DNA from 4 places in the Pantoea sp. X-Soil-ISGK-275 genome. Region 4 is predicted to be linked to each of the others. Evidence: riboswitches for the same ligand, from Rfam matches in the RefSeq annotation. Region 4 holds a riboswitch; each other region holds the start of a gene.
What was found. A riboswitch is a leader RNA that binds a small molecule or an ion and turns the genes downstream of it on or off. The one in region 4 is predicted to bind thiamine pyrophosphate.
Positions count from the first base shown of each region.

Region 1: another riboswitch for thiamine pyrophosphate. It lies ahead of thiB (thiamine ABC transporter substrate binding subunit); the one in region 4 lies ahead of AC6I8A_RS20070 (LuxE/PaaK family acyltransferase).
Region 2: another riboswitch for thiamine pyrophosphate. It lies ahead of thiM (hydroxyethylthiazole kinase); the one in region 4 lies ahead of AC6I8A_RS20070 (LuxE/PaaK family acyltransferase).
Region 3: another riboswitch for thiamine pyrophosphate. It lies ahead of AC6I8A_RS22985 (FAD-dependent oxidoreductase); the one in region 4 lies ahead of AC6I8A_RS20070 (LuxE/PaaK family acyltransferase).

Region 1 covers NZ_AP035976.1:823,966-829,678, reverse strand. Annotated here, with positions in the region: gene AC6I8A_RS03715 (MFS transporter) at 1-507, opposite strand, end outside; gene sgrR (HTH-type transcriptional regulator SgrR) at 765-2,426, shown strand; TPP riboswitch at 2,462-2,557, shown strand; gene thiB (thiamine ABC transporter substrate binding subunit) at 2,605-3,591, shown strand; gene thiP (thiamine/thiamine pyrophosphate ABC transporter permease ThiP) at 3,591-5,177, shown strand; gene thiQ (thiamine ABC transporter ATP-binding protein ThiQ) at 5,161-5,713, shown strand, end outside.
Region 2 covers NZ_AP035976.1:2,776,775-2,782,487, reverse strand. Annotated here, with positions in the region: gene AC6I8A_RS12995 (family 20 glycosylhydrolase) at 1-2,569, opposite strand, end outside; gene chiP (chitoporin ChiP) at 2,621-4,018, opposite strand; TPP riboswitch at 4,286-4,381, shown strand; gene thiM (hydroxyethylthiazole kinase) at 4,415-5,200, shown strand; gene thiD (bifunctional hydroxymethylpyrimidine kinase/phosphomethylpyrimidine kinase) at 5,197-5,713, shown strand, end outside.
Region 3 covers NZ_AP035977.1:756,656-762,368, reverse strand. Annotated here, with positions in the region: partial or broken gene AC6I8A_RS22995 (MFS transporter) at 1-774, shown strand, start outside; gene AC6I8A_RS22990 (6,7-dimethyl-8-ribityllumazine synthase) at 869-1,306, opposite strand; TPP riboswitch at 1,482-1,601, shown strand; gene AC6I8A_RS22985 (FAD-dependent oxidoreductase) at 1,731-2,675, shown strand; gene thiS (sulfur carrier protein ThiS) at 2,659-2,856, shown strand; gene AC6I8A_RS22975 (thiazole synthase) at 2,860-3,618, shown strand; gene AC6I8A_RS22970 (HesA/MoeB/ThiF family protein) at 3,630-4,595, shown strand; gene AC6I8A_RS22965 (ABC transporter ATP-binding protein) at 4,592-5,308, shown strand; gene AC6I8A_RS22960 (ABC transporter permease) at 5,292-5,713, shown strand, end outside.
Region 4 covers NZ_AP035977.1:142,299-148,011, forward strand. Annotated here, with positions in the region: gene AC6I8A_RS20050 (M20 family metallopeptidase) at 1-85, shown strand, start outside; gene AC6I8A_RS20055 (M24 family metallopeptidase) at 85-1,197, shown strand; gene ddpX (D-alanyl-D-alanine dipeptidase) at 1,213-1,773, shown strand; gene AC6I8A_RS20065 (DksA/TraR family C4-type zinc finger protein) at 1,970-2,236, opposite strand; TPP riboswitch at 2,349-2,476, shown strand; gene AC6I8A_RS20070 (LuxE/PaaK family acyltransferase) at 2,576-3,658, shown strand; gene AC6I8A_RS20075 (acyl-CoA reductase) at 3,655-5,103, shown strand; gene AC6I8A_RS20080 (3-oxoacyl-ACP reductase) at 5,203-5,713, shown strand, end outside.

The sequences.
Region 1 (5,713 bases), on a different replicon from region 4:
GCCGTAGTTGAGTGCCAGCGCAAACGACAGCGGCGGCCCAATCACCCACGCCAGCGACAGCTGCGCGCGCATCACCGAGCTGAACATCACCACTTCACGCGCCGACTGATCGGCATATTCGCGCGCGAGCGCAAACACCTGCGGAATCGACACGCTGGCCAGCGCCGACAAAAACACGCCTAGCGTTACCAGCGTTAAATAGTGGCGATTGAAGGCAAACAGCAGCGCATTCAGCGTCGCCATCAGGCAGCAAAACAGAATCAGGTTGCGGCGATCGCCCTGGTTATCGGAGCGTTTCGCCATCAGCAGGCTAATCACAATCCCGGCGATCGCATTGATGGTAAAGAACAAGCCGACCCAGAACGGACTCACCTGCACTTCACGCGTCAGAAACAGGCTGAGTGTCGGCGCCTGCAGCGCACCGGCCACGCCAGTCATAAACGACACCGCCATAAACGAGAGATAGACCGGATTGATGCGACGTTGACGCGTTAACAGCGATTTCATGCAGAAATCCCTTTGCGAATAAAAAAATAGGTAGAGAAATGAGGGTAGAAGATTCTACAGCAAAACGTAAAAAGCCAGCAGATAAAGCGCTGCTGGCGGTGAAAATGCACCCTACTCAGAAAGAGGTTCCACGTCGGTGGAACCGCTGGCAGAGCGCCATTCATTGCTGAATGCCTCCCGCTCTTCCATTGCCGGGCAGTATGCCTCTAATATGAGGCAGGAAAAACTGAGCGATTCTGACAAGGAGTTCCCCTTTTATGTCTTCTTCACGTTTGCAGCAGCAATTCATCCGCTTATGGCAAAGCTGTCAGGGGCAGGATCAGGAAACCACGCTCAACGAGCTGGCCGATCTGCTGCACTGCTCGCGTCGCCATATGCGCAACCTGCTCAATGCCATGCAGAGCGAAGGCTGGCTGATTTGGCAGGCGGAAGCGGGACGCGGCAAGCGCTCGATGCTGAGTTTCTGCTATACCGGCCTGGCGCTTCAGCAGCAGCGTGCTGAGGATCTACTTGAGCAGGATCGCATCGAACAGTTAGTGCAACTGGTGGGCGATAAAAATCAGGTGCGCCAGATGATCGCGGCACATTTAGGTCGTAGCTTCCGCCAGGGCAAACATATCCTGCGTGTGCTCTATTATCGCCCGCTGCCCAATCTGCTGCCCGGTTCACCGCTGCGCCGTTCGGAAACCCATCTGGCGCGGCAAATTTTCAACGGCCTGATGCGCATAAATGAGGAAAAGGGGGAAATCGAACCGGATATCGCCCATCACTGGCAGCAAACCTCGCCGCTGCAGTGGCGCTTCTTCCTGCGCCCGGCGATACGTTTTCATCATGGCCGTGAACTGGAAATGGCGGATGTGATTGCTTCGCTGGAACGCGTGCGCAGCCAGCCGCTGTTTTCTCACATCAGTAAACTGGATTCGCCCGCGCCCTGGACGCTGGATATCCATCTGAGCCAGCCGGACGATTGGTTACCGTGGCTGCTGGCCAGCGTCAGCGCGATGATTCTGCCGCGCGAATGGCCAACGCTGCGCCAGTTTGCGCGACAGCCAATTGGCACCGGCCCGTACAGCGTGGTGCGCAATCAGCAAACGCAGCTGAAGATCGCCGCCTTCGATGATTACTTTGGCTATCGCGCGCTGATTGACGATGTGTCGATTTGGGTGCTGCCGGAAATCAGTGATGAGCTGGTGTATGCCGGAGTCAAACTGCAGGGCGAAACCGCTGACGAAAAATCGGAAGAAAGTCGTCTGGAGGAAGGCTGCTACTTCCTGCTTTACGATCAGCGCTCCGAATTGGGCCGCGATGCGCATTTCCGCCGCTGGGTGAGTTATCTGTTTAATCCGATCGCCTTACTGAATCATGCTGGCGTCGGCTATCAGCGTTACTGGTTCCCCGCTTATGGCTTGCTGCCGCGCTGGCACCATCGCCGCGATCTCACGTCCGCCGACAAGCCAGCAGGTTTAACCCAGCTGACGCTGAGCTGGTACAGCCATCACGTTGAGCATGAAGGTATCGCCAACGCGCTGCGACCGCTGCTGGCGCAGCAAGGTGTTGAGCTGATCACCCGCGTTGTGAGCTACGAAGAGTGGTTCGAGGGCGAAGGTGAAAGTGACATCTGGCTCGGCAGCGTTAACTTTACCCTGCCGCTCGAGTACGCGCTGTTCGCCCAACTGTTTGAGCTGCCGTTGATGCATCACTGCATCCCCATTGACTGGCAAGCCGATGCCGCACGCTGGCGGCAAAAGGATTTACCGTTGGCGGAATGGAGTAAGCAGCTGATCGACAGCGACTATCTGCATCCGCTGTTCCATCACTGGCTGCTGCTGGAAGGGCAGCGCAGTATGCGTGGCGTGCGCCTCAATACGCTTGGCTGGTTTGACTTCAAATCGGCCTGGTTTGCGCCGCCGGAGCTGTGATCCTTTCGCGCTGTCATATAAATGTCTAGAATGAGCCGTTCTCAACGGGGTGCCTTGAAATCAGGGCTGAGAGAAACCCGTCGAACCTGATCCGGCTAATACCGGCGTAGGGATTTGAGATGCCTCACTCCTCAGATCCTTTGCGACTCGACCTTATCTTCTCCTCAAGGAGCGCAAAGTGTTAAACAAAGTTCTGCCTGTGTTGCTGCTGGTTGCGGCACCGGCTTTCGCTGCCAAACCGGTTCTCACCGTTTACACCTACGATTCGTTTTCTGCCGATTGGGGCCCCGGTCCAGCGGTAAAAAAAGCCTTTGAAGCGCAGTGCGGCTGCGAACTGAAGTACGTAGCGCTGGAAGATGGCGTATCGCTGCTTAATCGCGTACGCATGGAAGGCAAAAATAGCAAAGCCGATGTGGTGCTGGGGCTGGATAACAATCTGGTGCAGGCAGCGGAGAAAACCGGGCTATTTGCCAAAAGCAGCGTTGATACCAAAGTATTAACGTTGCCAGATGGCTGGCACAGCGACACCTTCATTCCATTCGATTATGGCTACTTCGCCTTCGTCTACGATAAAAACAAACTGAAGAATCCGCCGAAAAGCCTGAAAGAGATGGTTGAAAGCCCGGAAAAATGGCGTGTGATTTATGAAGATCCGCGCACCAGCACGCCGGGTCTTGGCCTGCTGCTGTGGATGCAAAAAGTTTATGGCGACAACGCGCCTGACGCGTGGCAGAAGCTGGCACAAAAAACCGTTACCGTCACCAAAGGCTGGAGTGAAGCTTACGGCCTGTTCCTGAAGGGCGAAGGCGATCTGGTGTTGAGCTACACCACTTCTCCGGCTTATCACATTATCGAAGAGAAGAAAGAGAACTACGCTGCGGCCGAATTTAGCGAAGGCCACTATTTGCAGGTGGAAGTGGCCGCGCAGCTCGCCAGCAGCAAACAGCCCAAGCTGGCGCAGCAGTTCATGCAGTTTATGGTTTCTCCGGCTTTCCAGCAGACCATTCCCACTGGCAACTGGATGTATCCGGTGATCAAAAGCGATCTGCCAGCTGGTTATCAAGCTTTGCAGGTGCCCGCCAAGGCGTTGCAATACACGCCAGCCGAAGTGGCCGACCATCGCGCCGCGTGGATCAGCGCATGGCAAAGCGCCGTTAGCCGTTAATGTCCGGCTGGTTAATTCCCGGTAGCGCCGTCGCGCTGTTGCTGTGCGCGGTGGCGCTGCTGGCGTTTGGCGCATTGGTGATGGTTGCGCCGGCCACCGACTGGCGCGCGCTGCTCAACGACAGTTATCTGCATCATGTGCTGCTGTTCTCGTTCGAGCAGGCGCTACTGTCGGCGTTGCTCTCAGTGCTGCCCGCAATCTTGCTGGCGCGCGCGCTCTATCGCCGCCGTTTTCCCGGTCGCAACCTGTTGCTGCGCTTATGCGCCATGACGCTGGTGCTGCCGGTGCTGGTGGCGGTGTTTGGCTTGCTCAGCGTCTACGGTCGCAGCGGCTGGCTGGCGCAACTGTGCGCGGCCATTGGCTTTGACTACCACTTTTCGCCGTATGGCCTGCAGGGCATTCTGCTGGCGCACGTCTTCTTTAACTTGCCGCTGGCGACGCGCCTGCTGTTACAGGCGCTGGAGAGTATTCCCGGCGAGCAGCGGCAAGTCGCCGCCCAGCTCGGCCTGCGCGGCTGGAATCTGTTTCGCTGGCTGGAATGGCCGTGGCTGCGCCGTCAGATTCTGCCGACGGCAGCGCTGATCTTTATGCTCTGTTTCGCCAGCTTCGCCACGGTGCTGGCGCTGGGCGGCGGACCACAAGCGACCACGCTGGAACTGGCGATCTATCAGGCGCTAAATTTCGATTACGATCCGGGCCGCGCGGCGCTGCTGGCGCTGTTACAGCTCGGCTGCTGTTTGCTGTTGGTGCTATTGAGCCAGCGCTTCAGTAAAGCCATTCCCACCGGCAGCCAGAGCATTCGCGGCTGGCGCGATCCGCAGGATTCATGGCAGGCGCGCACCAACGATACTGTATTGATTGGCCTGGCGCTGCTGCTGCTGTTACCGCCGCTGGCGGCGGTAATCGTCGATGGTTTGCGCGGCGGCGTCGCCGGTGCACTGCAACAAGCGGCGCTGTGGCAAGCCACCTTTACCTCGCTGCGCATCGCTATCGGTGCTGGCCTGCTTTGCGTGGTGCTGACCATGATGCTGCTGTGGAGCAGCCGCGAACTGCGACAGCGCCAGAACGTGATAGCGGCGCAGGCGATGGAGATGAGCGGCATGCTGATTCTGGCGATGCCGGGCATTGTGCTGGCGAGCGGTTTCTTCCTGCTGTTCAACGCCACCGTAGGTCTGCCGCAGCGCGCCGATGGTTTGGTGATCTTCACTAACGCCCTGATCGCCATCCCTTACGCCATGAAAGTGCTGGAGAATCCGATGCGCGATATCAGCGCCCGTTACAGCCAGCTCTGCGCTTCACTCGGCATCTCCGGTTTCAACCGTTTGCGGCTGATTGAGCTGCGCGCGTTGAAACGTCCCATTGCTCAGGCGCTGGCGTTTGCCTGCGTGCTGTCGATTGGCGATTTCGGCGTCGTCGCACTGTTTGGTAGCGCCGATTTCCGCACGCTGCCCTTCTATCTGTTCCAGCAGATTGGCGCCTATCGCGGTGCGGACGGCGCCGTCACCGCATTGCTATTGCTGCTCCTCTGCTTGTTACTCTTTACTCTGATGGAAAAATTACCGGGTCGCCATGCTGACACTGAATAACCTCACTTACCTTTATCAGCATCTGCCGATGCGCTTCAGTTTTGCGGCGCAGGCAGGTGAACGTTTGGCGATCCTCGGTCCGAGCGGCGCGGGGAAAAGTACCTTGCTGAGTCTGATTGGCGGCTTTTTGCCAATCAATCAAGGCGCGCTGGTGATGAACGGCATCGATCATACTCACAGCGTGCCGTCGGCGCGGCCAGTTTCCATGCTGTTCCAGGAGAACAACCTTTTTCCGCATCTCACGGTGCAGCAAAACATGGCGTTGGGTTTACATCCGGGCCTGAAACTGACGCGCGAACAGCAGCAGCAAGTCGTAGACATCGCCGAGCAAACTGGCCTGCAGGCAATGCTCACGCGTTTGCCTGGCGAGCTTTCCGGCGGCCAGCGTCAGCGCGTGGCACTGGCGCGTTGCCTGCTGCGCAATCAGCCAATTTTGCTGCTGGACGAACCCTTCTCAGCGCTGGATCCGGCGCTGCGCAACGAGATGCTGCAGCTGGTTCGTTCGGTATGCGAAAGCCGCAACATCACCTTGTTGA
Region 2 (5,713 bases), on a different replicon from region 4:
GCAGATAACGTTGCCAGTTTTTACCGTTATCCACGCTGTACTCCAGCGGCAGACCCGGCAGCGCAATGTTCATGGTCAGCGTGCCATTCTCCACGCGCGCACCCGGCACCGGCAGACGATAGTGAATACCGGCTTTATCCATCTTGCCCAACTCACGCTGGCCTAACAGGTTGGCGAAACGCTGCCAGTCCTGATTGCGCTGCTGCTGGTTAACGAAGTGGGTTTCGCCGCCTTTAAAGGTGCGGCCCTGTTGATAATCCAGCTCCCACTTCGCGCGATGCCAGCCACGTTCAGCGACCGACAGCAGGCGAGGGAACACCATGTAATCCATCTGCTGATCGGTACGTGTGGTTTCACTCCACAACTGTACCGAAATGCCGTGTGCGCCTGACCACGGCTTATTCGAGGTGGCATCGAAGGTTTTGCCATCGCGATCCACCGAGGTTTCCGCGTTCTGCGGCAGGTTGTCTGGCGCGAAGCCAAACATCTTGCGCTCATCGCTGAAGCGCGTGCCCCAGTAATAGCCGCGCTCGTTGGGATTCACCTCATACGGGAAGTCCATGTAGACATAATCCGGATTGGAGATCACCACTTCGTAATCTTTAATCGTCCAGTCGTTAGCGGTGTCAAAGCCGCCCCAATAGAGCGTGTCCCAGAAGTTAACGCGAACGCGCGAGGTGGCGAAGGCGTGCGCGTTAGCTGCATCTTTCAGCCCATCTTGCCAGGCCTGCATCACCGGAATGCCGTGTGCTTTTACCATTTTGCTCACTTCCAGCGCGAAGTGACTTGGCAAGTGTTCCAGATCTTCCACCTTGCCGGATTTCACCTCCGCCTGGCAGACCTGAGATTTTGCCCAGGGTTTGTCCTCTTTGCTTTGGTCTAAAATGCCCGTTCCCGCTTTCGGGTTTTTGATATCGCTGTAGCCGGTACCGAGGCGGATGTTTTTCGCTTCATCACCGCCGAAGTGCCAGGTGGTCAACGGTTGGCCCGCTTCGCGGTGCATCGCCTGCACTTCACCCATCACTTTATCGACAAAGCGCTTTGAGGAATCGAGGCAAGGATTGAGATAGCTGGTGCGATCGTACAACTGCACGGAACGGGTATTCGAGGTATCCGTTGGATCCACCAGACGATATTCACTGGCTTGCTGCGGTTTACCCGCTTTCATGAGTTGCTGATAACGCGCTTCCATCGAAATAACCGCAGCGCGCGCGTGCGCAGGCATATCGATTTCCGGAATCACTTCGATGTTGCGTGCCTGCGCGTATTTAACGATCTCAATATAATCGGCGCGGCTGAAATGCCCGGTTCCGTTGTTATCCGTGAACGGCCCGGAGCCCAATTGCGGCAGCAGACATTGCTGCTCCGTGAGATCGTGACAGCGCTTGCTGCCCACGTCGGTCAACTCAGGCAGACCGGGAATTTCAATGCGCCAGGCTTCATCATCGGTCAGGTGGAAGTGGAATTTATTCATCTTCCATGCCGCCATTTGATCGAGCATGCGCAGCACCGCTTGCTTGCTGTGGAAATTACGCGCCACATCGAGGAAGGCACCGCGATAGGCAAAGCGCGGTGCGTCTTTCGCTTCAAGCGTGGCGATAATCGGTTTACCTTCAGCCGGCACCAGCGACAGTAACGACATTAAGCCGTAGTAAACGCCAGCCTGATCGTAACCAATGATATCGGTGCCGCGCGGTGTGATGCGCAGTTCATAAGCACCGGAAACCGCCTCTGCGCCGTGGAAATGATTGACGGCGATACGGGTATGAATGTCATAACCCGCTGACTGCGGTTTGAGCCCCATCAAATCGAAACGCTGTTTAACTGCATCGGCCTGGTTGTCCGCCAATACCTCAAGATGCAAGGCAACGCCACGGCTCAGATCGACATCCGCCGCATGAACTTTCACCGAACGCGGCGTTGGGGTGATTTGTCCGCGCAGCGCGCTGGCAGGCAGTTGCGCCACATCGGCATTCTTTGTGAAACGACTTTGCGGCAGCATTAGCACGTTTTTATCGTCGGCAATGCGCTTCCATTGGCCGCCAAACGGCTTAACAAAGTCGCTGAGGTTTTCGGTATCGGTGCTGGTGATAATTTTTGGCGTGGCATTGGCGGCGGTGACATACCAGCGCGGCATCACGTCGGTGATAAACAGCTGCCAGTATTCATTGACGATAGGGATCTCAATCGACTCACCCGCCGCGATACCTTTGAATTTCTCCGTCGGTTCCAGACGGGTTAAATCGCCGACGATATGGGTCATTTTGAACTGATCGTTATCCACCCGCAGCGTTTCGTGCACGTTGCTCATGTAGATTGCCCAGTTTTTACTGGTGAGCGCCGGACCGTTGTTGGTCAGCGTGATGGTAGCGGTGTTGCAGGATGCCCAATCGGCACCGAGTTTCGCGCAGTTCACGCCGTGATCGGCCGCCTGGTTGTCAGTGACCTGATACTGCACGCCGAACTGACTGATTTGATCGACGACCTGCTGATTATTGCGCGGGGATGAACTGCAGGCGGCAAGGCCCATCACGCTCAGCGCCAGTAAACTGATTTTTAACTTTTTCATGTTGTTATCCTTCTCCACGGAGGTAAGTCTCTGGCTCCTGCCAGATCGGGGTCAAAACAGGGTGAATGGCGCGACGATCATAAATTTGATGTCTCTTTCGTCCTGGAAGATGTTGCCGTAACCGCCGCTGTAGCTGGGAAGAGCGCTGTGATTGTCGTAGCGGGTGTAATGCAGTTTGAATTGCGTGTCTTTGGCGCGGCCTTGCTGGATGGTGTAAACCAGATCGAGGCTCCACGCCGACTCTTTCAGGCGCTGGTTTTGGTCGTAAATCGGATTGGTGGAAGGCTTAGCGTCCCAGCCGTAGGCGTACGACGTACCGACTTGCCAGCCGGGTAATTGCCAGTGCCCCAGATCGACCATCACACCGGCGAATAGCGCTTTCTCACCGTTGGCGTTCCAGTCAGAGCGGGAATCCCACCATACATCCATGCGGCCATTTGAGCTGGCATAGGATGGCGTCATACGCTGCAGGAAGAAGCCCTGATTACCTTCGGCTTTTACCCAAGTGCCTTCAAGGCGGAAATCGAACGCGCCCAGCGTGTAGCCGAACGTCAGCGCCTGTAGCCAGGCGAGGCCATCATAAACATCGTTGACCTGGCCCACGCCGCTGTTGTCACGATCCTTCGCGCCGTAAAACTGATAGCTGGTGCGCAGTGGCGCATCGGCCAGCGGCAGCTGATAAGACGCTTTAGCAAAATACTGATCCATGTAATTCGCCGCCTGGCCGTAAGCGCCTTCCAGCAACAGCGAGTTTTTGAAATCATATTTGGCACCAAAGGATTGCAGCCACGGAATCTCCGTCACACCATCGGCTTTGCGGAAGTTGTACATGCCGCGATACCACGGCGCTTTGTATTCGTCTGTCCACATCCAGGAGACGGAAAGGGCGCCCGCATCGCTAAAATCGAAGACGGTGCCAGCCTCAACACCGCGATAAGTGCCGGGCAGGAAACTCCAGTGTGGTGCCAGCAGCGTCTGTCCGCTGGGTTGCAAATAGCCTGCGCGTAGCCAGTTATCCTGCCATTTTGCCTTGATCGCCGCTTTATAAAGACTTAAGCCACTCTTATCTCCGCTCCAGTCCTCATCCCAGCGTGTGCGGGCATTGCTGAAACCAATTTCATTCGGTGCCGCCGGGCCGCTATTGCTTAACTCCAAAGCGCCAAACGCCGCCAGATCGAGGCCAATTACATCACCGGCATAACCGGATGAGAAGTCGAGATTGGCGTTGGCAGAGGCGTGATGCAGATTGGCGTCATACTGACCATACGCGCCTTTTTGCGGATCCATCTCTTTACGATCGCGCTGGCGTTGCCAGTAAAACAGGTTGCCAGTGAGCGATGAGTCTTCGACAAAACCCGCAGCGTGGGCGCAGGGAACAGGCAAAAACGTACCGGCGAAGAGGGCAGAGATAATGGCCGCAGAGAGCGGCGCGCGTGGAATTCGACGCATAGCAAATCCTCCGTGATACTTCCATGAACAATTAATAAATCCGTATTGTTTCGTCATGAAACAAGTTGCGAGGGATGCTATTTTTCGCGACGCGAATTATCAATGGAGTTTATTACAAAGTATGACATGGCACGCAAAAAGAAGGGTTTTAAGGAGTTTATTCAATCAGTTAGATGAACCTGTAAAATGTAACTTTGCGAACAAGATCCTCAGGAAAAGTGTCGATAGCTTGCTTTAATCTGGCTTGTTCCCTATGCTCGCCAACGTAGTTTTGACTCGGGGTGCCCCTCTAATACAGGGCTGAGATACACCCGCCGACCTGATCTGGATAATGCCAGCGTAGGGAAGTCAGATGCCTGACCGCATTCGCCTTCTTGATCGCCGGTTGGGAGCCTAATGAAACAGCCTGACCTTCTTTCCCCCGTGCAACTCGCGCACTCTTTGCAACTGCTGCGTCAGCAAGCGCCGCTGGTGCACTGCATGACCAATGAAGTAGTGCAAACCTTTACCGCCAACGTGCTGCTGGCACTGCAAGCTTCGCCCGCGATGGTGATCGACCCCGATGAAGCGGCGCAGTTTGCCGGTTTTGCCGATGCGGTGTTGATCAACGTAGGCACCTTAACCTGCGATCGTCGTGATGGGATGTTGGCGGCGGTGCAAGCAGCGCAAGCGGCAGGCACGCCGTGGACGCTGGATCCGGTGGCGGTCGGCGCATTAACGCTGCGCACCACCTTCTGCCAGCAGCTGCTGAGCCTGCAACCTGCGGCGATTCGCGGTAACGCTTCAGAAATTCTCGCCCTGGCGCATCAGGCAAGCGGCGGACGCGGCGTGGACAGCCTGCATCAAACCGATGCCGCGCTGAGCGCCGCCCAGCAGCTGGCGCGTGATTATCACACCGTTGTGGCGGTGACCGGTGAAGTCGATTACGTCACCGATGGCGCGCGTACCCTGGCAATCCCCGGCGGCAGCCCGCTGATGACGCGCGTAGTTGGCACCGGTTGCGCATTGTCGGCAGTGGCTGCGGCCTTCACTAGCTTGCCGGGCGATCGCCTGCAACATGTGGCAGCGGCGTGCCGCGTGATGTCGCTGGCCGGTGAGCTGACAGCACGCCAGGTCGCCGGGCCGGGCAGCTTCGTTGCTGCCTTCCTCGATATGCTGTGGACGCTGGAGGTGAAAGCATGAAACGCATCAACGCATTGACCATTGCTGGCACCGATCCCAGCGGCGGCGCGGGTATTCAGGCCGACCTCAAAGCCTTCTCCGCATTGGGTGCTTATGGCACCAGCGTGATTACCGCGCTGGTGGCGCAAAACACCTGTGGCGTGCAGTCGGTCTATCGCATCGAACCTGATTTTGTCGGCGCACAGCTCGATTCGGTGCTGGATGATGTGCGCATTGATGCCGCGAAGATCGGCATGTTGTCCGAAACCGCGATAGTCGAGGTGGTCGCCGAGCGACTGAAACGGGCCAGCCTGCCGTTTGTGGTGCTGGATACGGTGATGATTGCCAAAAGCGGCGATGCGCTGCTGTCGCCTGATGCGGTAGCCAGCGTGCGCGAATTGCTGCTGCCGCAGGTGTCGCTGATCACGCCAAACCTGCCGGAAGCCGCCGCGCTGCTGGGACGCGCGATGGCGCAGGATGAGAAAACCATGTTGCAGCAGGGCGATGCGCTGCTCGATCTTGGCTGTGAAGCGG
Region 3 (5,713 bases), 610 kb from region 4:
CTGCTGGTGTGGTGGCTGGTGATCGCCGATCGTCCTGAAGAGGCGCGCTGGTTACCGGCGCGAGAAAAGGAGTATTTGCTGCGCGAACTGGCGCGCGAAAAGGCTCAGCATCTGCAAAAGGAACCGGTCAGCAAAGCGCCGTTGAAAGCGGTGTTTCGCAACTCGGGCCTGATGAAGTTAGTGGCGCTCAACTTCTTCTATTAAACCGGCGATTACGGTTACACGCTGTGGCTGCCGAGTATCCTGAAAAATCTCACCGGTACCAACATGGCGGGCGTTGGTCTGCTGGCGGCGATTCCTTTTGTCGCGACGGTACTCGGCATCTACGCTATTTCGTGGTTAAGCGATCGCACCGGCAAGCGCCGTTTGTGGGTGATGGTGTCGCTGTTCTGTTTTGCCGCTGCCTTGCTGGCATCGGTGGTGCTGCATAATAACGTCGTCGCCGCCTATATCGCGCTGGTGGTGTGCGGCTTCTTCCTCAAAGCGGCAACCAGCCCGTTCTGGTCGATTCCCGGACGTATCGCTGCGCCGGAAGTGGCGGGTAGCGCGCGTGGCGTGATCAATGGCTTGGGTAATCTGGGTGGATTCTGCGGACCGTACTTAGTAGGGATCATGACACTGCTGTATAGCCAAAACGTGGCGATCTGCTGGCTGGCGGGTTCACTGGTGATTGCGGGAATCTTTACGCTGTTACTGCCGAAAGCGTGCGATATCAATCCATCTGAAACGCGCCGACATATGAAAAGTAATCATTTGATGAGTGTGAAACATTAAGTGAAGCGAGGCTGGCACTATTCTGAATATTAATAGTAGAAAGTCAGATTAAATAAAAAGGGAGCGCCTGATGAGGTGCTCCCTTTTTAATGCATTAATCAATCGACAGATTGTGAATAGCCAGCGCAGCGCGCGCGGCTTCTTTACCTTTCTTAATGAAATGCTCGGTATAGAAGTTTTCGATAACATCAACCGGCTGGAAATTATGCGGCGTTAATGACACGGAGAACACCGGCACGTTGGTAGTCAGCTGCACATTCATCAGGCCGTCTACGACCGCAGCGGCAACGAAATCATGGCGATAGATACCGCCGTCAACCACCAGCGCCGCGCAGACAATCGCATCGTATTTACCAGTTTCGGCCAGACGCTTAGCCAGCAGCGGCATTTCAAATGCGCCAGGCACTTCCAGCACTTTTAATTCTGCTTCTACGGATTGATCGGCTAATTCTTTTTCAAATCCCACCAGGGCATTGTGGACAATTTCTTTGTGCCAGCCGGCTTTAATAAATGCAATTTTAATATTCTTCATGGATATTCCGACATCACCTGTAATTGGTTCTTGCGCATAAAATAATGTGTTTGTATACCATATGTTACGTTTGTGATCCACAAAGCCCAGGTAGCGATAAATGCCTTGCTGCTTATTCCCATGTAAACAGTCTGGTTATTCCGCGCTTGACGGCGACCATCGCCTGCAATACAAATAGACGCGTCGGGGGAGTCTCGCCAAAGAGACTGAGAGGCTAATAGCGCACTGCGCGGTTTAGCGACCCTTTGAACCTGACCCAGTTGATACTGGCGTAGGAAGACTGACAGTCTTTATCATTGGGCTGTCTGGCGCTCAAACCAGCTCGATGGATGCGCCATTTCCCTTCTCCTGTATCTGCGGGTCTCAGCTAACACTGAGAGGCCGATGTGAATTCCCCCTGTTTGAACATCCTGGATCCGGCGCTGTGAGCCGCTGGAGCGTGCTTGGCTGCGGCGTGGCGGGCCTATGCGTAGCCACTTTGCTGGCGGAACGCGGTGAAGACGTTGAGGTGATTGGCGATGACGCGCGCCGCCCGGCATCGTGGTTTGCTGGCGGCATGCTGGCGCCCTGGTGTGAAGCCGAAAGCGCGCCGCGCGATGTTATCACTCTTGGGCAACACGCCGCCGCGTGGTGGCAACAGCGCGTCAGCAGCGTCGAGCATCAAGGCACGTTGGTGGTTGCGCCGCCGCGCGATAGCCAGGAACTCAACCGTTTCGCCCGTATGACCGAGCAGCACCAATGGGTCGATCCCGCCGACATCGAACCGGCGCTGGAAGGGCGCTTTGCACGCGGTCTGTTTTTCGCCGGGGAAGCGCATCTCGATCCGCGTCTGGCGTTGCAGGAGATGCGAGTCACGCTGATCGCACGCGGCGTACCATTCAACAATCGTGCGCCGAGCGGCCAGATTATCGATTGTCGCGGCATTCACGCCGCGCCGGAACTGCCGCGCCTGCGTGCGGTGCGCGGCGAAATGCTGATTCTGCACAGCGAAGACGTGCAGTTTTCCCGCCCGATTCGTCTGCTGCATCCGCGTTTTCCCTGCTATTTGGTGCCGCGACGCGGCGGCCACTTTATGCTCGGCGCCACCATGATCGAGAGCGACGACGCCAGCGCCATCAGCGCGCGCGCCATGATGGAGTTGCTCAGCGCCGCCTACGCCATTCATCCGGCTTTAGCCGAAGCGCGCGTCATTGAGAGCGGCAGCGGGCTGCGTCCGGCTTATCCGGCGAATCTGCCGGAAATCCACTATCACAACCACACCTTTTATCTCAACGGCATGTATCGCCACGGTTTTCTGCTGGCACCGATGCTGGCAGAGCAGCTGATGCAGCGTCTTTCTGGGGAACTTAAAAATGAACATTCAGCTTAACGGCCGCCTCATCAGCACGCAGGCAAACAGCCTGAGCGAATTGCTGATCGAGCAGCAAATTGACGCGGCCTGCGTCGCCACCGCCTACAACGGTGCGTTTGTGCCAAAAAGCCAGTACTACACGCAGCTGCTGGATGAAGGTTGCCAGCTTGAAGTGCTGTCACCGATGCAGGGAGGTTAAGCGATGTTTTACGATTTTGACCCGCAATCGCGCTTCCTGCTCGGCACCGCCGGTTATCCTTCGCCCGCCATTTTGCAGCAGGCGATTGCCGCCTCCGGCACCGACATCATCACCGTCAGTTTACGGCGCGAAGGCGCGGCGGGCGCGGCTTTCCGTGAACTGCTGACCGGCCTCAACATCCGCGTGTTACCCAATACCGCCGGTTGTCACACGGTGAAAGAAGCCGTCACCACCGCGCACATGGCGCGCGAACTGTTCAACACCGCGTGGATCAAGCTGGAAGTGATTGGTCACGCCGACACGCTGCAGCCCGATCCTTTCGCGCTGGTGGAAGCCGCGCGCATCCTCAGCGCAGAGGGTTTTCAGGTGTTTCCTTACACCACTGAAGATCTGATCGTCGGCGAAAAACTGCTGGCGGCGGGCTGCGAACTGTTGATGCCGTGGGGCGCGCCGATTGGTTCCGGTCAGGGCTTGCGCAACATCGACGGGCTGCGCGCCATGCGTGCTTGGTTCAGCGACATTCCGCTGATCATTGATGCTGGCATTGGCGCGCCGTCGCAGGCGGCGCAGGCGATGGAGATGGGCTTCGATGGCATTCTGCTCAACACCGCCGTTGCCAAAGCGGGCGATCCGATTGGTATGGCCAACGCCTTCCGACTGGCGATTGAAGCCGGACAGGCCGCACGCGCTGCGGGACTGATGGAGAAGCGCGACATGGCAGCCGCGTCCACGCCGATCTTTGGCCTGGCAAATCTGAGTTGAGGCAGGCAAACATGCAACGTTATCAACGCCAGATGATGCTGCCGGAAATCGGCGAGGCAGGGCAGCAGAAGCTGCTTAAGGCGCGTGTGCTGGTGGCGGGCGCGGGTGGATTGGGCGCTACGCTACTGCCGCAGCTGGTGGGCGCGGGCATCGGCCATATTCGGCTGTATGACGACGATGTAGTTGCGCTGCATAACCTGCATCGGCAAACGCTGTTTACTGAGCAGGATATCGACCAGCCCAAAGTGCTGCGCGCGCAGCAGGCGTTGCAGCAGCGCAATCCGCAGGTGCAAATCGAGGCGCTGCAACAATCGCTGAGCGCCAGCAATGTGCAGCAGGCGCTAGCGGGTTGCGATCTGGTGATCGACGCCGCCGATAACTTTGCCGTCACCTACCAACTTTCCGATGCTTGCATGAAGGCGGGCATTCCGCTGATCAGCGCCTCGGTGCTGGGACGGCAAGGTTACGTCGGCGGATTCTGTGGTGGCGCGCCGAGTTATCGCGCCGTGTTCCCGCGCTTGCCTTCGTCGGCAGCGAACTGCAACACCGCCGGCGTGATGGGCCCGGCGGTGGCAACGCTCGGCGCGATGCAGGCGCAGATGGCGCTCAGCGTGCTGCTGGAATTGCAGCCATCACCGCTCGGTTGTCTGGTGAACTGCGACTTCGTGAACTGGCATTTTCGCCCGTTCCGCTTTGATGATGCGGAAGAGCCGGAACATGCGGTGCCGTTTATTGACCCGCAACAGCTCGCCGCCGATGACTGCATTGTTGAACTGCGCAGCTGTGAAGAAGCGCCGGTCAGCGTGGCGGATGGCGTTGAGCGCATCTTGCCGCAGGCGATTGCGGCATGGCAGCCGCCCGCCCAGCAGCGCATCGTGCTGGTGTGCGCCAGCGGCATCCGCGCCGCGCAGGCCGCTAGCGCGCTGGCGCAGCGTGGATTTCATCAGCTGGCGATTCTGGCGGCCAATCGCCCATGAATCAGGACATTTTCTTCAACGATGTGAGTTTTAGCTGGGGCGATAAACCGCTGTGTCAGAGGCTGAATTTGCAACTGCGCGGCGGCAAAACCACGGTAATGCTGGGACGCAGCGGCATCGGCAAAAGTACGCTGCTGCGGCTGGTGGCCGGATTACTCAAGCCGCAGCAGGGCGCGGTGCAGGGCTTAAGCGGCAACGTAGCGTGGATGGGCCAGCAGGATCTGCTTTATCCATGGCTGACGGTGCTCGACAACGTGATGCTGTCGGCGCGGCTCAGCGGCGAAAAGCCGGATCGTCCGCGCGCGCTGGCGCTGCTGGAGCAGGTGAAACTCAGTGACGTAGCGCATGCGCCGTCGCAGCAACTTTCGGGCGGCATGCGGCAACGCGTGGCGCTGGCACGCACGCTCTATGCGCAGCGCGACGTGGTGCTGATGGATGAACCTTTCGCCACGCTGGATGTGATGACCAAACTCAGCCTGCAAACGCTGACTGCCGAATTACTGCAAGGCAAAACCGTGCTGCTGGTGACGCACGATCCGCTGGAAGCGTGCCGCATGGCCGATGACATTCTGCTGCTGCAAGGCCAGCCGCTGGCCATCGAAAGCTGGCCGGTTCCCGGCGGTGACGCGCCGCGTGCGTTTGATCATCCCGACGTGCTGCAGGCGCAGGCTCAACTCTTTACCCGACTGAATACCCATGAAAACATTGTTTAGCGCGATCTACCTGATCGTGGTGCTGCTGTGCGGCTGGCTGCTGGCGGGTCACAGCGGCGTGCCAACCTTCCTGCTGCCCACGCCGCAGGCGGTGTTTGAAGCGCTGTGGTTGCATCGTCAACTGCTGTGGCATCACGCGCTCTATACGCTGGCGGAAATTGTGCTGGCGCTGCTGCTGGGCGTTGGCGCGGGCGTGACGTTGGCGGTGCTGATGGCGGCCAGTCCGCTGCTGCGTCGTGTGCTGTTTCCGCTGGTCACCGCCAGCCAGGCGATTCCGGTGTTTGCCCTTGCGCCGCTGCTGGTGCTGTGGCTCGGTTTTGGTATCGCCTCGAAAGTGGTGGTAGCGGCTTTAATCCTGTTTTTCCCGCTGTGCTTATCGCTGTTCGATGGGCTGTGCCGCACGCC
Region 4 (5,713 bases):
GGTTGAAATCAGTGAATTCCTCGATATGGTGCGCATCTATTTGCTGGCCATTCTGGAGATTTGCCAGCCGGTTGAGGCCGCGTAATGCACGCCGAAGCGCTGATGCGTCTGCGCGCCGCCATGCAGCAGAACACGGTCGATATCATGCTGGTGGATCACGGTGAGCTGCTGGCGTGGCTCACCGGCTTTACCGTCTCCGAAACCTTGTATCGCGCCTGTCTGGTGCCGCTCAACGGCGAACCCTGGATGGTGCTGCGCCAACTGGATGAGGCGCCATGCCGCACGCAATCGCCGACGCTGGACGTGGAAAGCTATCGCGATGATCAGGATGCCTGGCACACGGTGGCGCAAAGCCTAATCCGTCGCGGATATCAACAGGCGCGCATCGGCGCGGACTTTTACTCTTACGGCATGACGGTACACAGCTGGCAGCAGCTTTCGCGCTATCTACCAGACGTGACGTGGCATGATTTAACCGGCTTGAGCGACCGGCTGCGTAGCGTCAAATTCCCGGCGGAAATCGCCGCGTTGCGTCAGGCTGCTGCCATCGCCGATGCCACAATGATGGCGATTGGCGCGGAAGTGGAGGGCGGCTGGCGCGTGCGCGATGTCGCCGCGCTGGCCGCCGGAGAGTTTTTACAGCTTGGCGCGGATACCGGCGAAACCGGACCGATAGTGATCGCCAGCGGTGATAATGGTTTTCTGCATGCTAGTGGCCACGAGCAGCGGCTGGAAAAAGGCGATGTGCTGCATGTCGAGCTGATACCAAAAGTGAAACATTACAGCGCGCGCCTGATGCGGCCTTATATCGTCGGGGAGATTTCGGCGCAGCGTGCCGAAGTGGCAGCACAGCTGATCGCGATTCAGGATCAGCAATTTACCGCCATGAAACCGGGCATGACGGCGCACGACGTGGATGCCATCGTGCGCGATGCGGTTTTGAGTAGAGGATTGCGCGCGGATTATCCCAATATCACCGGTTATGCGCTGGGGCTTTATACACGCACGCCACGACCCAGTGATTTTTCCTGCAGTTTCTACCCTAACGCGCAGTGGCTGCTGGAAGAGAATATGGTGTTCCACATGTATATTTCGGCCCAAGGTTTGGCGTTCAGCGAAACGGTGCGCGTTACGCCCGCTGGTGCAGAGCGGCTGACAAATTTACCGCGTCAGTTATTATCATTGCCGGACCAGTAATGAGCAGGATGTATTATGACGCAGGACGTTGAACTGATTGATTTAGCCGTAACCTTTCCCGCTTTACGTTTCGATCTGAAATATGCCACGGCGGATAACATCGCGGGCTATGCCATTTACCAGGAGGCCAAAGCGCTGCTGCATCCGGCAGCCGCCGACGCACTGGCAAAAAGCATTGAGATCGCCCGGCTGGCGGGATTCAGTTTGTTGGTATTCGATGCCTATCGGCCGCAGCAAGCGCAGTGGCACTTGTGGGATGCCTGTCCGGATAAAGATTATGTGGTGCCGCCCGCGCAGAGTTCGAATCACAGTCGCGGCGTCGCAATTGACCTGACGTTACTTGATGCACAAGGCCAGCCGCTGGATATGGGCACCGCCTTTGATGCGATGGAAGCAGAATCACATCCGTATCATCCGAATGTCCCCGCCGAAGCGCAACGTAATCGCCTGCTGCTGAACGCGATTATGTTTGGCGGCGGCTTTGTCGCCATGCCAACGGAATGGTGGCACTTCGAACTTCCTGACGCGAAAAATTATCCGTTACTTGATGAGCGATTTGGCTGCTTTGCGCGTTAAATTATTTCATTTGGCCGATGGTACAAAACCCTGATTAATATTCAGCTGTAATAACGCCAAAGCAACGTAGGGTCGCCATTCATGGCGACCGATTCAAGCATAACCAGACATATATGCGAATTTCGGTCACCATAAATGGCGACCCTACAAAGGATTGGCGCGTTTTTGGTGGTGTTACTGCATCATCAATAAAAAACTACCTCAGCTGACTATCCTTACTTCCGCGGCGGTTATAACCGCCGATCGCCGCCTGTTTTTTATCGATCTTACTCTGACAATTCACGCAGTAACGCACGCCAGCTAATGCCGCGCGACGCGCTTCCGGGATCGGTTCGCCGCACTCGTCGCAAAACTCGGCGCTTTCACCGTGACCGAGATTCTCGCGCGCGCGGGCCACCGCGTCATCAACCGTGGCATCAATTTGTTTGTGCACTGCACCGTCTTCTGACCAACCGCCAGCCATACTTCACCTCCACAAATACTGATGCCCAAAGTATAAGACATGGCGTAATGAATGCCGGACAGGCCAGAATTTAACAAGATTGACACATCATCGCGCGCCATCCTAGACTGCGGCTTGTTCCAAGGGGTGATCTGTTAAGGGGCTGAGATTCTACCGGCTGGCGTGTATGCGCTGGCAACGTAGTGACCCTCCGAACCTGATCCGGCTAATACCGGCGTAGGGATGCGGAACCGCAGGGCGATATTGCGCCCTGATTCCCTCTTTGTGCTTTGTAGCGGACAGTTCGCGCTCTTCAGGCGTTGCCTGAGAGTCTCTGCGCAATCGCAAAGGTGGCGACACATGAACGAAACACACATCATCCAGGCTCTGCTGACATTCCTGCAGCGTGAAGAGACCTCAGACGACGATTTCAACCAGCTGGCCCTCCAAATCTTCGCTTATCAATTCGAACACAACCCACCTTATCGCCGCTTCGCCATCCAGCGCGGACGCACGCCGCTGACGGTGAAAAACTGGCGCAACATTCCCGCTATCCCAATTAACGCCTTCAAAGATCTGACGCTCAGCTGCCGTCCCATCGACCAGATTGCCGAGATCTTCATGACCAGCGGCACCACCGGCACGGTAAAAGGACGCAGCTACCATCCGACGCTGGACGTGTGGAAGAAATCGATGCTGCTCAACTTCCGCCGTCGCTTTATGGCGGGCAGTGAACGCATGCGCATGGGCATTTTATTCCCGGATACCGTGGCGATGCCGAACTCCTCGCTGGCGACCTATCTCGATTTGGCGATGCAGGAGTGCGGCACGCCAGACAGCGAAGGAATGGTGGGCGAGCATGGCCTCGATATCGATCGCCTGTTCAGTGCGCTGGAACAGGCCGAAGCCAGCGGCGAACCTTATGCGCTGCTGGGTGCCAGCTACAGCTTCGTGCCTCTGCTGGATGAAATGCAGCGCCAGCAACGCGGCTTCGCGCTGCCTGCTGGCAGTCGCATTCTCGATACCGGCGGTTTCAAAGGCCAGTCACGCGAGATTGGCGCAGAGGATTTCTACGCTTCGCTCTCTCACGCCTTCGGCATCCCGCGCTCACACTGCATCAACATGTACGGTATGACGGAAATCAGCACGCAGTTTTACGATGCGGGCAATGAACGCTGCCCGCCGGTAAAATCCGGGCCATACTGGATCCGCACACGCGTGGTCAATCCGCTTACCGGTGATGATGTGCCGGACGGCGAGATTGGCGTGCTGCTGCATCACGATCTGGCGCATTTCAACTCGGTATCAGCGTTGTTAACGGAAGATGCGGGCGTGATGGTGCCCGGCGGATTCCATCTGCTGGGACGCGCAACCGGCGCTGATGCCAAAGGCTGTTCGCTGACCATGGAAGCGTTTCTCGCCAGCGCGCAGGCACAGTTGTGAAGGAAGTTGCCGGACATCTGCCGGGCCTTTCCGCTGATGAAGTGCAGTGGCATACGCTGAGTTTCAATCATCGTGGCGAGCGCCTTGAGGTTTGCGTTCCGCAGCTTGATGACGCGCAGATAAAGGCGCTCGCAGCGCGCATCCGCACCAACGCCCGCGCTTATCTTCATCAGCTAAGCGTCGCGCAGATTATCGCCATCATTGATAAAGCGGTGGCGCGACTGCTCGATCGCCATCATCCACTGCGCATCAAAGCCGAAAAGCTGCTGCCCATCGTCACCGGTTACGATGCCGACATGGTGCGGCTTGGCCTCACCGGCTACCTGAAAACCTTTCGTCAGCCGCAGCTGAAGCGCTTTCTGGCGGAGGATTTCACCGATCCGCAGATGCTCGACGATTTCCAGCCACGCCCCAAAGGCGGCTTTGCACGCGCGTTTGGCCCGCAATTGTTGATGCATATCTGGGCGGGCAACGTGCCGGGTTTGCCGCTGTGGAGTTTGATTTGCGGCCTGCTGGTCAAGGCGGGCACCATCGGCAAACTGCCGGGCAATGAGCCGCTGATGGCAAGCTGGTTCACGCAGTTGCTGGCGGAAATCGATCCAAAACTCGGCGAGTGCATCGCGGTGGTGTGGTGGAAAGGCGGCGATGCGCAAACCGAGCCAACCTGGCTGCGCCAACCCGATGTGCTGGTGGCTTATGGCGGAAATCCAACGCTGGCGGCGATCCAACAGCGTTTGCCAGTTACCACGCGCTTTCTGCCACACGGCCACAAAATTAGTTTCGGGCTGGTGGCGCGTTCGGCGTTGAATGCTCGGCAGGGCGCGGAGTTGGCGCGCCGCGTGGCCTATGACGTGATGCGTTACGACCAGGCGGGTTGCTACTCGCCGCAAATGCTGTTTGTCGAGCGCGGCGGCAAGGTGTCGCCGGATGAGTTCGCCAGCTATATCGCCCATGAACTCGCTGCGCTGGCGCATAAACATCCGCGCCGTCCGCTGGCTAATGATGAGATGAACAGCATTGCCGCGTGGCGTAATGGCGAGGAGATCCGTGCGCTGGGCGGAGATCGTACGCTTTACGGCGAGGCGTCAGACGATTGGGCGGTGGTGAGCGTTGATCATGCAGAGCCTTTATCGCCTGCTGCGCTCGGCCGCACCTTGAAAGTGGTGTCCGTGGATGCGCTGGAGGAAGTGGTCGATTTGGTGGCGCAGCAGCGGCATTTTCTGCAAACCGCAGGCGTGGCGGCCGCGCCGAATGAGTTGTTCCGCATCTCCGCTCTTCTTGGGCAAGTGGGTGTTACCCGCATCGCCGCGTTCGGCAACATGACCTCGCCGGAAGCGGGCTGGCATCACGACGGGCGTTTTAGTTTGCTCGATCTGGTGACCATCACGGAGATCGAGCAGGGCGCAGAAGCGGCGGCAGAAGGGTTTGCGCCTTATGCGGACTGACGCGGTCGCCATGAATGGCGACCCTACGACGTACCGGTTTTGTAGGGTGCGCATTAATGCGCACCTGGCTGAAACGTACCTTGATCCAAAGGATTAACAATGAAATTCTCCAACCAAACCGTTCTGGTAACCGGCGCAAGTCGCGGCATTGGTGCAGCAATCGCTAAAGCCTTTGCCGCTGAAGGTGCATTCGTGGTGGTCAACTATCTGCGCAATGAAGCTGCTGCAGCGGGCGTGGTTGCAGAGTGCCGCGCATTGGGCGGCGACGCGCTGGCGATTGCCGCAGATGTCACCTCTGAACAACAGGTCAACGCCATGATGGAGCAGATCGTCAACGCCACCGGCCGCCTCGATGCGGTGATCAACAATGCTTTCGCACCATACGTTTTCGACACCGAAAATCGTTCACGCTTTTGGGAAACGCCATGGTCGGGCTATCAGTCGCAGTTCGATGGCGCGGTGAAAGCCGCGTATAACGTCTGCCAGGCGGCGCTGCCTTTAATGCGTGCGCGGGTGCGCGGCAGCATCGTGAATCTCACCAGCGATCTGGTGGTGCGTCCTTCAGTGCCGTATCACGATTACATCACCGCGAAAGCGGCGCTGACCGGCT